3 regions of the Oceanobacillus longus genome follow, and region 3 is predicted to be linked to each of the others. Evidence: riboswitches for the same ligand, from Rfam matches in the RefSeq annotation. Region 3 holds a riboswitch; each other region holds the start of a gene.
The links. Region 3 has a riboswitch for preQ1 ahead of ACFOUV_RS05960 (VUT family protein). Riboswitches for the same ligand answer to the same signal wherever they lie in the genome.

Region 1 (3,176 bases), on a different contig from region 3:
GAGCCCCTTCATGCTAACGCATTTCAGTGTCTCACCGATGCCTCTCTTCCCGTAGGAGTCTCCGTATATTTCCCCGAGCTGGTTAGAAGGTTGCTGACAATGACAATGACTACACCTGCTAATAGCTAAAATATCATCCTACAGCTTCACCAGTCCGGGTGAGCGGCGGGCGGTGACTCCTGCGGGAATAGCACGTGTCCGAAGACCAGAAGAGTGGTTTTCTCTTCGGGGCTGAGGCCGTGCCCTAAGGATGCGCATCCGCCCAGAGCGATCATGGACGGCAGCAAGAGCGCATTTCTCCTGAAAATAAATCTAAAGTTAGTTCGCATTTTATCTCAACTCTGCGATGATTAAAAAGCATTAAACATTACGAAAATATCCTTATTCTTACCAAGTTTAGCAAGCTGGTTAGTAAAGACATGCTAAGTTTACCCCAGTTACCTGTTTGATACCTATTTTATTGGTCGAAAGGTGATTAATGATAAAAAGAAATATTTCTATACATAATGAAGAAGAAGCTACTGAAAATGAATTCCAGTAGCTTCTTCTTCATTATTAATTTAGTCTTAGCTGAATCGTATTTCCTGAAGGATCTTCCGTTACATAATAATCTTCTTCTGCTTTCACCGAAGCTCCTACTTTTTCCAAATTTATCTTTGTTTTATGAAGCGCATCCTCATCAGGGAAATTCAGTGTAAACCAATTCAATCCTGCGCTGTTTTCAGTAGGTGTAGGCGCACCGACTCCATTCCAGACGTTTAAACCTATATGGTGATGATAGCCATTATGTGATGTGAAAAGCGCCCCTGGAAATTCCGTAACGACGTCATACCCAAGACCATTCACGTAGAACCTTCTTGTTTTTTCTATATCAGAAACATGAAGATGAATATGTCCAATGACCGTATCGGTTGGCATCCCTTTCCAACCCTCTTCTGTTTCAGCAAGTAAATCATCTCCATCTAGCGCTACTGTTGCCATGGATACTTGATTATCAGACCAATTCCATTCAGAAGAATCACGGTCATGAGCAATCTCTATGCCGTTTCCATCCGGGTCATCAAAGTATAGAGCCTCACTGACATAGTGATCGGATGCCCCTAGACGCATTTGGCCACCAGAAGCCTGTATAATGTGTTTCAGGAATGCGGATAAATCTCCGCGAGTTGGCAAGAGAATTGCAAAGTGATATAATCCGGTCGTTCTTGCCTCTTTTGGTGCAACATTTTCTGGCTGTTCTAATGTTAATAATGGTATTTTACCATCCGCAGATAGAACTGCTTTGTATTCTTCTTCTACCAATACTTTAAATCCCATAAAATCTTTATAAAAAGTAATGGATTTCTTTAAGTCTGTCACATTTATATTAACTTCTCCTACGTATATTGTCGGTTGTTCGAAAAATTTCTTTTCCATAACTATCTCCCTTTACACTTTTTTATGTTTAACTTACTTTTAATTACATGTTTATACTTAGTTACTTTATGTAAGTATTATAATGATTTTTTTTATTATTGTCAAATGACCCTTATTAAAAATAGTAAGAAGTAAATAAAAAAGGCTTTTCTTTTATTTGTTTTTGTATTATACTTGCTTGCATTGCTTTACGTGGTTCGTAACCATCCCACGAAAAAAAACTAAGGAGAGATTTACAATGACCGTAAGAACACTTGTAATTAATGGTTTATTAGCAGCATTATATATTGCTGTATCTGCACTTATTATACCTTTTGGGTTTACAAATATTCAATTCCGCATTTCCGAAGTATTCAATCACCTGATTGTGTTTGATAAACGTTACTTCTTCGGAATTGTACTAGGTGTATTTTTATATAACCTTTTATTCTCCCCATTAGGGTGGTATGATTTGGTTTTCGGAGTTGCCCATTCAGCTATCTCATTGGGTATTATCATATTACTTGCAAAATATATAAAAAATATTTGGGTGCTTCTTGTTGCAAATACAATAGTCTTCACATTCAATATGTTTATTATTGCATTTGAATTGAATCTAGCATTGGCACTGCCATTCCTATTTACATGGCTTACTACAGCTATTGGCGAATTTGTTGTGCTGGCAATCGGTATTCCAATCATTTATGCTCTAAATAAAAGATTACATTTTGATAAACTAATTTAAATTACTTCATCATTCGTTTTAATTTTGCGGATGATGAAGTTTTTATTTTGCCCGCTCGACAACATTGCTTATACTGATAGTACATTCCACACCGGAAAGGATGGAGTTTAAATGATTGTCAGAGAACATGACCAGCATTTTGTATTAATTCAGCAGGATCACCACGCCCAAATCTCAGGAGATATTATGAAGCAGTGGAAATCGGATTATTTTCATGGTATGGAACTTCGTGAGTCGGTTGAATACGCTGCTTATCAACATGATCATGGTTGGAAGGAGTTTGATAAGCAACCCTTTTTGAATGATAAAGAAAAGGTACCATTTTCCTTTTTTGATTTTCCTAACCTACCCAAAATCATTCTATATAAACACGGTATTGATGAAGTACAAAAAGTAGATCCCTATGCTGGAATGCTTTGTAGCGAGCATTATAAACGCTTTTTATTGAACAATACTTCACTTGAAGCACAGGCATTTGTTACGTATGAGGAAATGCGTCAACAAACGATAATTGACACACTAAACAAATTCAACAAACGTTTGTTTGAATTTCATTATAGTCTTCTCCAGCTTGCAGATAACCTTTCATTATACATTTGTATGAATGAGCCAGGTGCTGAAAAACAAAATGAGCATTCTTTTTTTAAAAAAGGTATTCCAACCAGCACCACTCTCCATGAATTCTGTAAACAGAAAATACAACTTCGATGGCTAAATGATCATACCGTAGTGATAAATGACTTTCCGTTTGAGGAATCAATTGAGATTACTTTAAAACAAAAGGTTATTGCAAAAGATACGATTGCTACGAAAGGATTAATTGATAGTTATGAAGAGGCTTCTTTTGAGGAAGTACCAATCACCATTTTGCCGGAGTAATTTCCTGCTTGTAGAGTAATCAAAAATAAGAAAAGCTGAACTACCTATACACGCGGAAGTTCAGCTTTTTAATACTTTTTCGAAATCAATCCCATTCATAGGGAGTTGCCTGGTATACATAGTAATTGAGCCAATTCGAAAACAACAGACTGCAATG
Region 2 (3,176 bases), on a different contig from region 3:
GGGGTCAATATGTAGTCGGTATCCTGTTGGCAATGCTCGTGTTGACACCATTCTTTGATATGCCACCCATTGTCGGGGCCTTGATTGAAGTATCTTTTGAAGGCGGTCATGGCACAGCCGCAGGACTACAGGGGACATTTGAAGAAATGGGATATCCAGAAGCCTATGACTTGGCTGTCGGATTAGCAACGGTTGGTATTCTATCAGGGGTTATAATAGGAATTATCATCATTAACTGGGGAATACGCAAAAAGAAAACAGAAATCATTAGAGATGTTGAAGAATTTTCCTCCTTAAAAAAGGCGGGAATTGTGGAATTTGAGAATAGAGAGCCTGCAGCAAAAATGACGGTTCGTCCGGAATCAATCGAGCCACTTTCCTTTCATTTTGCAATGGTTGCCTTGGCAATTATCGTAGGGTATATTTTACTTCAATCGTTCGTAAGGATCGAGGCAACCGTCTTCGGTTCCGATTTAATGACCTATGTTCCATTATTCCCTTTTGCAATGATTGGAGGAATAATCGTACAACTATTCTTAAACAAAGTAGACAATGCATATCTAGTCGATCGACAAATGATTAGTCGTATTCAGGGGTTTTCATTAGATATTCTAATATTAGCAGCGATAGGAACGGTGTCACTAGATGTTATTGGAGACAACTTCATTCCATTTCTTCTAATTGCGATTACCGGTATTGCATGGAATGTGATTGGATTCTTTGTCCTCGCTCCAAGAATGATACCTACGTATTGGCTGGAAAGAGGAATCGGTGATTTTGGTCAATCGATGGGGATTACCGCGACTGGTTTACTCTTGATGCGTGTTGCCGATCCTAAAGCCGAATCTCCAGCTTTTGAAGGCTTCGGCTATAAACAGCTCGCTTTTGAGCCATTCCTTGGTGGAGGATTAGTAACCGCATTATCTGTTCCACTAATCTTTCAATTCGGCCCGATCCCATTCTTTACTTTCGCGGCAATCATGTGTGTAATTGGTTTGCTCGTTGGTTTACTTTATTTTGGTAAGAAGAAAAATTAAAGTTAAAGGGCCATAGTAGATGAATATGGCTCTTTTTATGAAAGAAATGCTATAATAAAAGGAAATATTTTTAAAAAGTCTGCACTATTGCAGGAGAGGTTCTAGCTACACCCTCTATAAAAAACTAAGGATGGAACTGTACCTTCCTTATCGGTATGGTTTTTTTATTCGGGTGAGTAGAATTCTCTTTTTATATTATGAAAGGGGAATTTTTTTTATGGAAAAAAATAATAAAGCTGTCGTCGTATTCAGTGGTGGTCAGGATAGTACCACCTGTTTATTCTGGGCTTTGAAAAAGTATGATCACGTAGAAGTGGTGACATTTGATTACAATCAACGCCATAAAGAAGAAATCGAAGTAGCAAAGGAAATTGCTGCTGACTTGAAAGTACGACATCATGTTTTGGATATATCGCTTTTAAGTCAATTGGCTCCAAATGCGTTAACACGTGAGGAAATCGAAGTAAAAGATGGGGAGAATGGGGACCTTCCTTCCACCTTTGTCCCCGGACGTAATCTGCTCTTTCTGTCATTTGCAACTATCTTGGCAAAACAGATTGGAGCGAAGCATATCATTACCGGGGTTTGTGAAACCGACTTTAGCGGTTACCCGGACTGCCGTGATGTTTTTGTTAAATCACTAAACGTAACACTGAATTTATCGATGGATGATTCGTTTGTTATTCATACGCCATTAATGTGGCTGGATAAGGCAGAAACCTGGGAACTTTCCGACCAGCTTGGTGCCTTTAACTATGTTCGCGAGAAAACAATTACCTGTTATCACGGAATTCGTGGCGGGGGATGTGGGGAGTGTCCTTCATGTAAGCTGCGAAAAAATGGGCTCGATATGTATCTGCAACAAATAAACAAGGGGAACTCCTGATGTTAAACAAACTCAGAAAAAAGTTTTTCATAAATCTGATGAATGACCATACTAAGCAAAGTTACATGAGAATGGTCACTCATAGAGCTGGGGAACGGCTAAATACAGCAAAAAATGCAGTAAAATTGTAGGAAGGAAACCCAATGAACTTGTTTATGGATGGAAGAATATTAAAGGTGTTTTTGAAAAGTAATTTATCTTTATTGAAACTTACGCAAGAGTAAAATAAGGAACTATCAATTGATAGTTCCTTATTTCACTAAAGAAGCAGCCTCCACCTATCCATTCTATTTAACTGGGTTTTCTATTACTACTTTTGAAGAGGATAGATTTACCTGATTTGCAATGGTATCTCCAACAGGGCAATGGGCTTCAATAAATTCCTTATATGCCTGTATTTTCTCATCAGGAGCATTTGTTTCAATATGGAACGTATAACGAATATTGGAAAAGCCTGGTCGTACATCCGATTTACCAAAGAAACCATCCAGATCAATATCACCATCTAATTCGACCCAAAAGTTTTGAAGATCAACCTCAAACTTTTCAGCATAAGTTCTAGCAACAATGGATTGGCATGCACCTAATGAAGAAAGTAGCAGCTCTACTGGATTCATCCCTTGATCTGTACCACCTAAATTCTTAGGTTCATCTATTATAACTTTATGACCTCTAGCTTCAGCTTCCACTAACACATTTTCCTTTAATACTGTTTTCGCACTCACTGTTGTAATTGCCATTAAAAATCTCTCCTTTTTCATATGGTAATTTATATTAATTAGAGACCCTTCTCATTAACGAAAGGGTTAACAAAATATATTTGCTTTTGCTAGTAACTTTCATCTGCGGAATCTTTTAATACATATTATTTACATCGGAATTATTATATATAATATCACATTATTTTAAATAGTCAATACACTAAATATTTTTAATTTATAAATAGACAATAATTGTTAAAATCAAGAGTTTTGACTGCAAATTATCTCACTTAAATATTGGTGCAAGCGTTGTATTACAAAACGTAAGTATATTTCTTCGGGGGATGTTTTTGAATATTATGTTATTATGAAATTGGCGTTATTTAACTATCTGGCAGCCATTATTGGAAGAAGTAAGTATTTTTTAATTAGGGGGAGATATGGTGAATCGTTTTAAAGTTTATGGATCTATAGATAGTGATAAAACAATTATCGCCCTGCCAGCACTAGGTGAAAGAAAAGAGATATATGAATCTTTATCATGGTATTTAA
Region 3 (3,176 bases):
ATTTCCACTCGCATATGGGCGCGTAATTTAGCATCCAGATTAGAAAGTGGCTCATCCATCAAACACAGTGGTGCTTCACTAACAACAGATCTAGCGAGCGCTACCCGTTGTCTTTGCCCACCTGATAGTTCTTTTGGTTTTCGTTTTAACAGTTTATCCAATCCCATCATTTTAGCAGTTTCCGTTAATCTTCTTCGCTGTTCTTTCTTATCTACTTTTTTTGCATTTAATCCAAAAAGGATATTTTGTTCGACGGATAAATGCGGATATAATGCATAATTTTGAAAGACCATGGATAAGTTTCTATCTTTTGGAGGGAGGTGGTTAACGGTTTTTTTATCTACTTTTAATGTGCCCCCTGTAATTTCTTCCAGACCTGCAATCATTCGAAGTAATGTACTTTTACCAGAACCAGAGGGGCCAACAAGAACAAAAAATTCACCCTCTTCAATGGATAAATTGATTTCATCTAATACACTTTTTTGTTTGTCGTATGACTTGGAAATATCGATTAATTCAACTTGACTCATTTTGTTGCCTCCTTAACATTCGCATTTTCAGTTAAGCATACTTTTTCACTAAAATTAGGTAATTTACTTAAACCTTACGTGTTGTTCAATGAAGATTAATAACATTAACATTATCTTCATACTCTGTCGGTATAAAGGACTATAATTGGCATACTAAATCCATCCATAAAAAAACAGGAACATCAAAGGACTGACCCCCTGAAATTCCTGTCATATTAATCGTTACTTACGTTAAGTGAGCTGTTAAATATCCAATTGTTTAGGCGGCTCACCTTTTTTATTCATTAAACGGACTTGAAGTGGCTCTATTTCCAAAATCAAATACTCGGGATCATCCGGTCCTTCAAAGTAAAGCTTCATATCATCATTCCATAGTTCCTTTTTCAGTTCTTCGGAGTTATTAAAGGATACTTTGCCTTGATATTCCACGTATTGATCGCCAAATCCTCCACCTTCGTATCCGATGAGGATATGTGTAAATGGATTTTCTTCAATTTCATCTGTTTTATCCGTATCTTTATTCGTAGCTGTGTACAGTTTTAAATCCCGATGGAAAAACATCATATATCGCGAATGAGGCTTATTTCCTTTCACGGTCGCCATCGTTCCAACCGGACTTTCTTTAAAAATTTTCTCAACGGTTGATTTAATTTCTTCCTGACTCAAAATAACACCCTCCTTTATATTCATATATAGTTATTATTCCTTTTCTATTTGAAAATTAAACAAGGTATTAATTGAGATGCACCCTAGATCACGATGAACTGGTCTGCCATTATGACCGATAACAACTGTGAAGGGAGAAAATAAGCCTCCAGTCGACCATTTTTATGCTATAATAAAAACATCAATTTAATACCTGCTTTGTGGGAGAGGTTCTAGAATAAACCCTCTATAAAAAACTAAAGAAGTAACTATATCTTTCTTTAGGATATGGTTTTTATTTTTGTATTTTATTGAATTTTTACTATGATTCTCTCGTTCGACAGTAGGTGTTCCTGATTAATACTGTACAAAGGAGCGCTATCCATGCGAATATTTTTTTACCTTATTGTTATTATTATTGCAAATATTGTTACCGCAAAGTTTGCCCCATTAGAATTAGGAGTATTTATTATCCCTTGGGGGTCATTTCTGATTGGGTTAACATTTATCTTACGGGATATGGTACAAAACAAATACGGCAAGAAAAAAACGTACTTGTTGATTGGTATGGCACTGCTTTTATCTGCAATTTCAAGTTATCTGTTAGGGGATACATTATGGATTGTTTTTGCCAGTGCGATTAGTTTCCTCGTTTCAGAAACCGTGGATACAGAAATTTATTCCAGGATAAAAAAGCCGATGCATATCCGTGTACTTTATAGCGGAACAGTTGGTGGTGTACTGGATTCGACTATTTTCGTAATTATTGGTTTATCACCTCTAGGGGCCGGGTTTGTACCTTGGGAAGCAGTATGGATGGCAATTTTAGGACAAATCTTTATCAAAGTGACAATGCAATTTGCTGGTGTACTCGTTCTTCAAAACTCGAAGACTGTTAAAGCAGAATTCGCTAATTGACCTTAAGATAAAAAAAGCTCCGTTCCTTTTCGATAAAGGAACGGAGCTTTTTTTTAATACTTTAGCAAAGTGAAGAAATAGATTACTAGTCTTTTATTAACAAAATTGATCCGATTTCTTCGGATTCTTCATGCCGAATAATGGTCTGATAAACAAAGCAAGTCCAGTTCCAAGCAATGCCATTACTCCCCATACCCAACCATGAAGGCTAAAGGAGGCAATCCCGCCAAAGTATGCGCCAATATTGCAGCCGAATGCAAGACGGGAGCCATATCCCATCAAAAGACCACCAACAATAGCAGCACCAGCAACACCAGGTTTAAACTTCTTCGGTTTGAAAGATCCCTGGGCAGCGGCTGCAATAAATGCTCCAAGTATAATACCGAAATTCATGACACTCGTGGAATCAGCCAATACCGTTTGTGATAAAGCCTCCGCGTTCGCTCCTGTAAAATAACCCCAACTAGTCACATCGATACCAATTGCCTGAAGTGTCTTTCCTCCCCACAAAGCAAAAGCAGATGTAATCCCCCATGGTTGACCTCTGACTGTCAAAGTCAAAGCATTTAGGATTGCAAGAATGATTGCCGCAGCAAATAGTGGCCATGCACCTCTGAATATTTTTTTCCATCCGTTTGTTGTAGGAAGAGGTTTCATGGATGGGGGATTTTTCCGTTTGGCAATTTTAACAGTAACCCCATAGATTAAAGCAAATAAAGCTAGCTGAACAATCCATGCACCAAAAAACCCAAGTCCAGTGGATTCAGCCAATGATATCGGAGGCAAAGAAGGTGTACCCATCCAGAATGAGAAATGATAAGCACCGATTGTTGATCCGATAATAAAGGCAATCAGCGTTAATATCATGGATGATGATCCACCACCGAAATTATATAATGTACCAGACGCACATCCATTACCAAGCTGCATACCAATACCAAAAATAAATGATCCGAAAATAACACTGACCCCAACAGGAGATACATACCCAGCAGGTGTAAGTCCTGTAAAACTAAAACCTGTACTTAAAATAATTGCAAATAATGTTGTCGCTATTGCAAGCATGACCATATGTGCCTGAAG

Region 1: linked by a shared signal. The riboswitch ahead of ACFOUV_RS13750 (QueT transporter family protein) and the one ahead of ACFOUV_RS05960 (VUT family protein) in region 3 are both predicted to bind preQ1.
Region 2: linked by a shared signal. The riboswitch ahead of queC (7-cyano-7-deazaguanine synthase QueC) and the one ahead of ACFOUV_RS05960 (VUT family protein) in region 3 are both predicted to bind preQ1.

The regions. Positions count from the first base shown of each region.
Region 1 covers NZ_JBHSAO010000010.1:87,862-91,037, forward strand. The annotation lists gene ACFOUV_RS13745 (VOC family protein) at 556-1,416, opposite strand; PreQ1 riboswitch class I at 1,603-1,647, shown strand; gene ACFOUV_RS13750 (QueT transporter family protein) at 1,655-2,140, shown strand; gene ACFOUV_RS13755 (DUF3891 family protein) at 2,252-3,019, shown strand; gene metA (homoserine O-acetyltransferase MetA) at 3,105-3,176, opposite strand, start outside.
Region 2 covers NZ_JBHSAO010000002.1:5,265-8,440, reverse strand. The annotation lists gene ACFOUV_RS05470 (sodium/glutamate symporter) at 1-1,037, shown strand, start outside; PreQ1 riboswitch class I at 1,127-1,171, shown strand; gene queC (7-cyano-7-deazaguanine synthase QueC) at 1,255-1,923, shown strand; gene ACFOUV_RS05460 (OsmC family protein) at 2,211-2,663, opposite strand; gene ACFOUV_RS05455 (alpha/beta fold hydrolase) at 3,068-3,176, shown strand, end outside.
Region 3 covers NZ_JBHSAO010000003.1:2,969-6,144, reverse strand. The annotation lists gene ACFOUV_RS05970 (ABC transporter ATP-binding protein) at 1-530, opposite strand, end outside; gene ACFOUV_RS05965 (pyridoxamine 5'-phosphate oxidase family protein) at 774-1,196, opposite strand; PreQ1 riboswitch class I at 1,397-1,442, shown strand; gene ACFOUV_RS05960 (VUT family protein) at 1,560-2,093, shown strand; gene ACFOUV_RS05955 (YeeE/YedE family protein) at 2,190-3,176, opposite strand, start outside.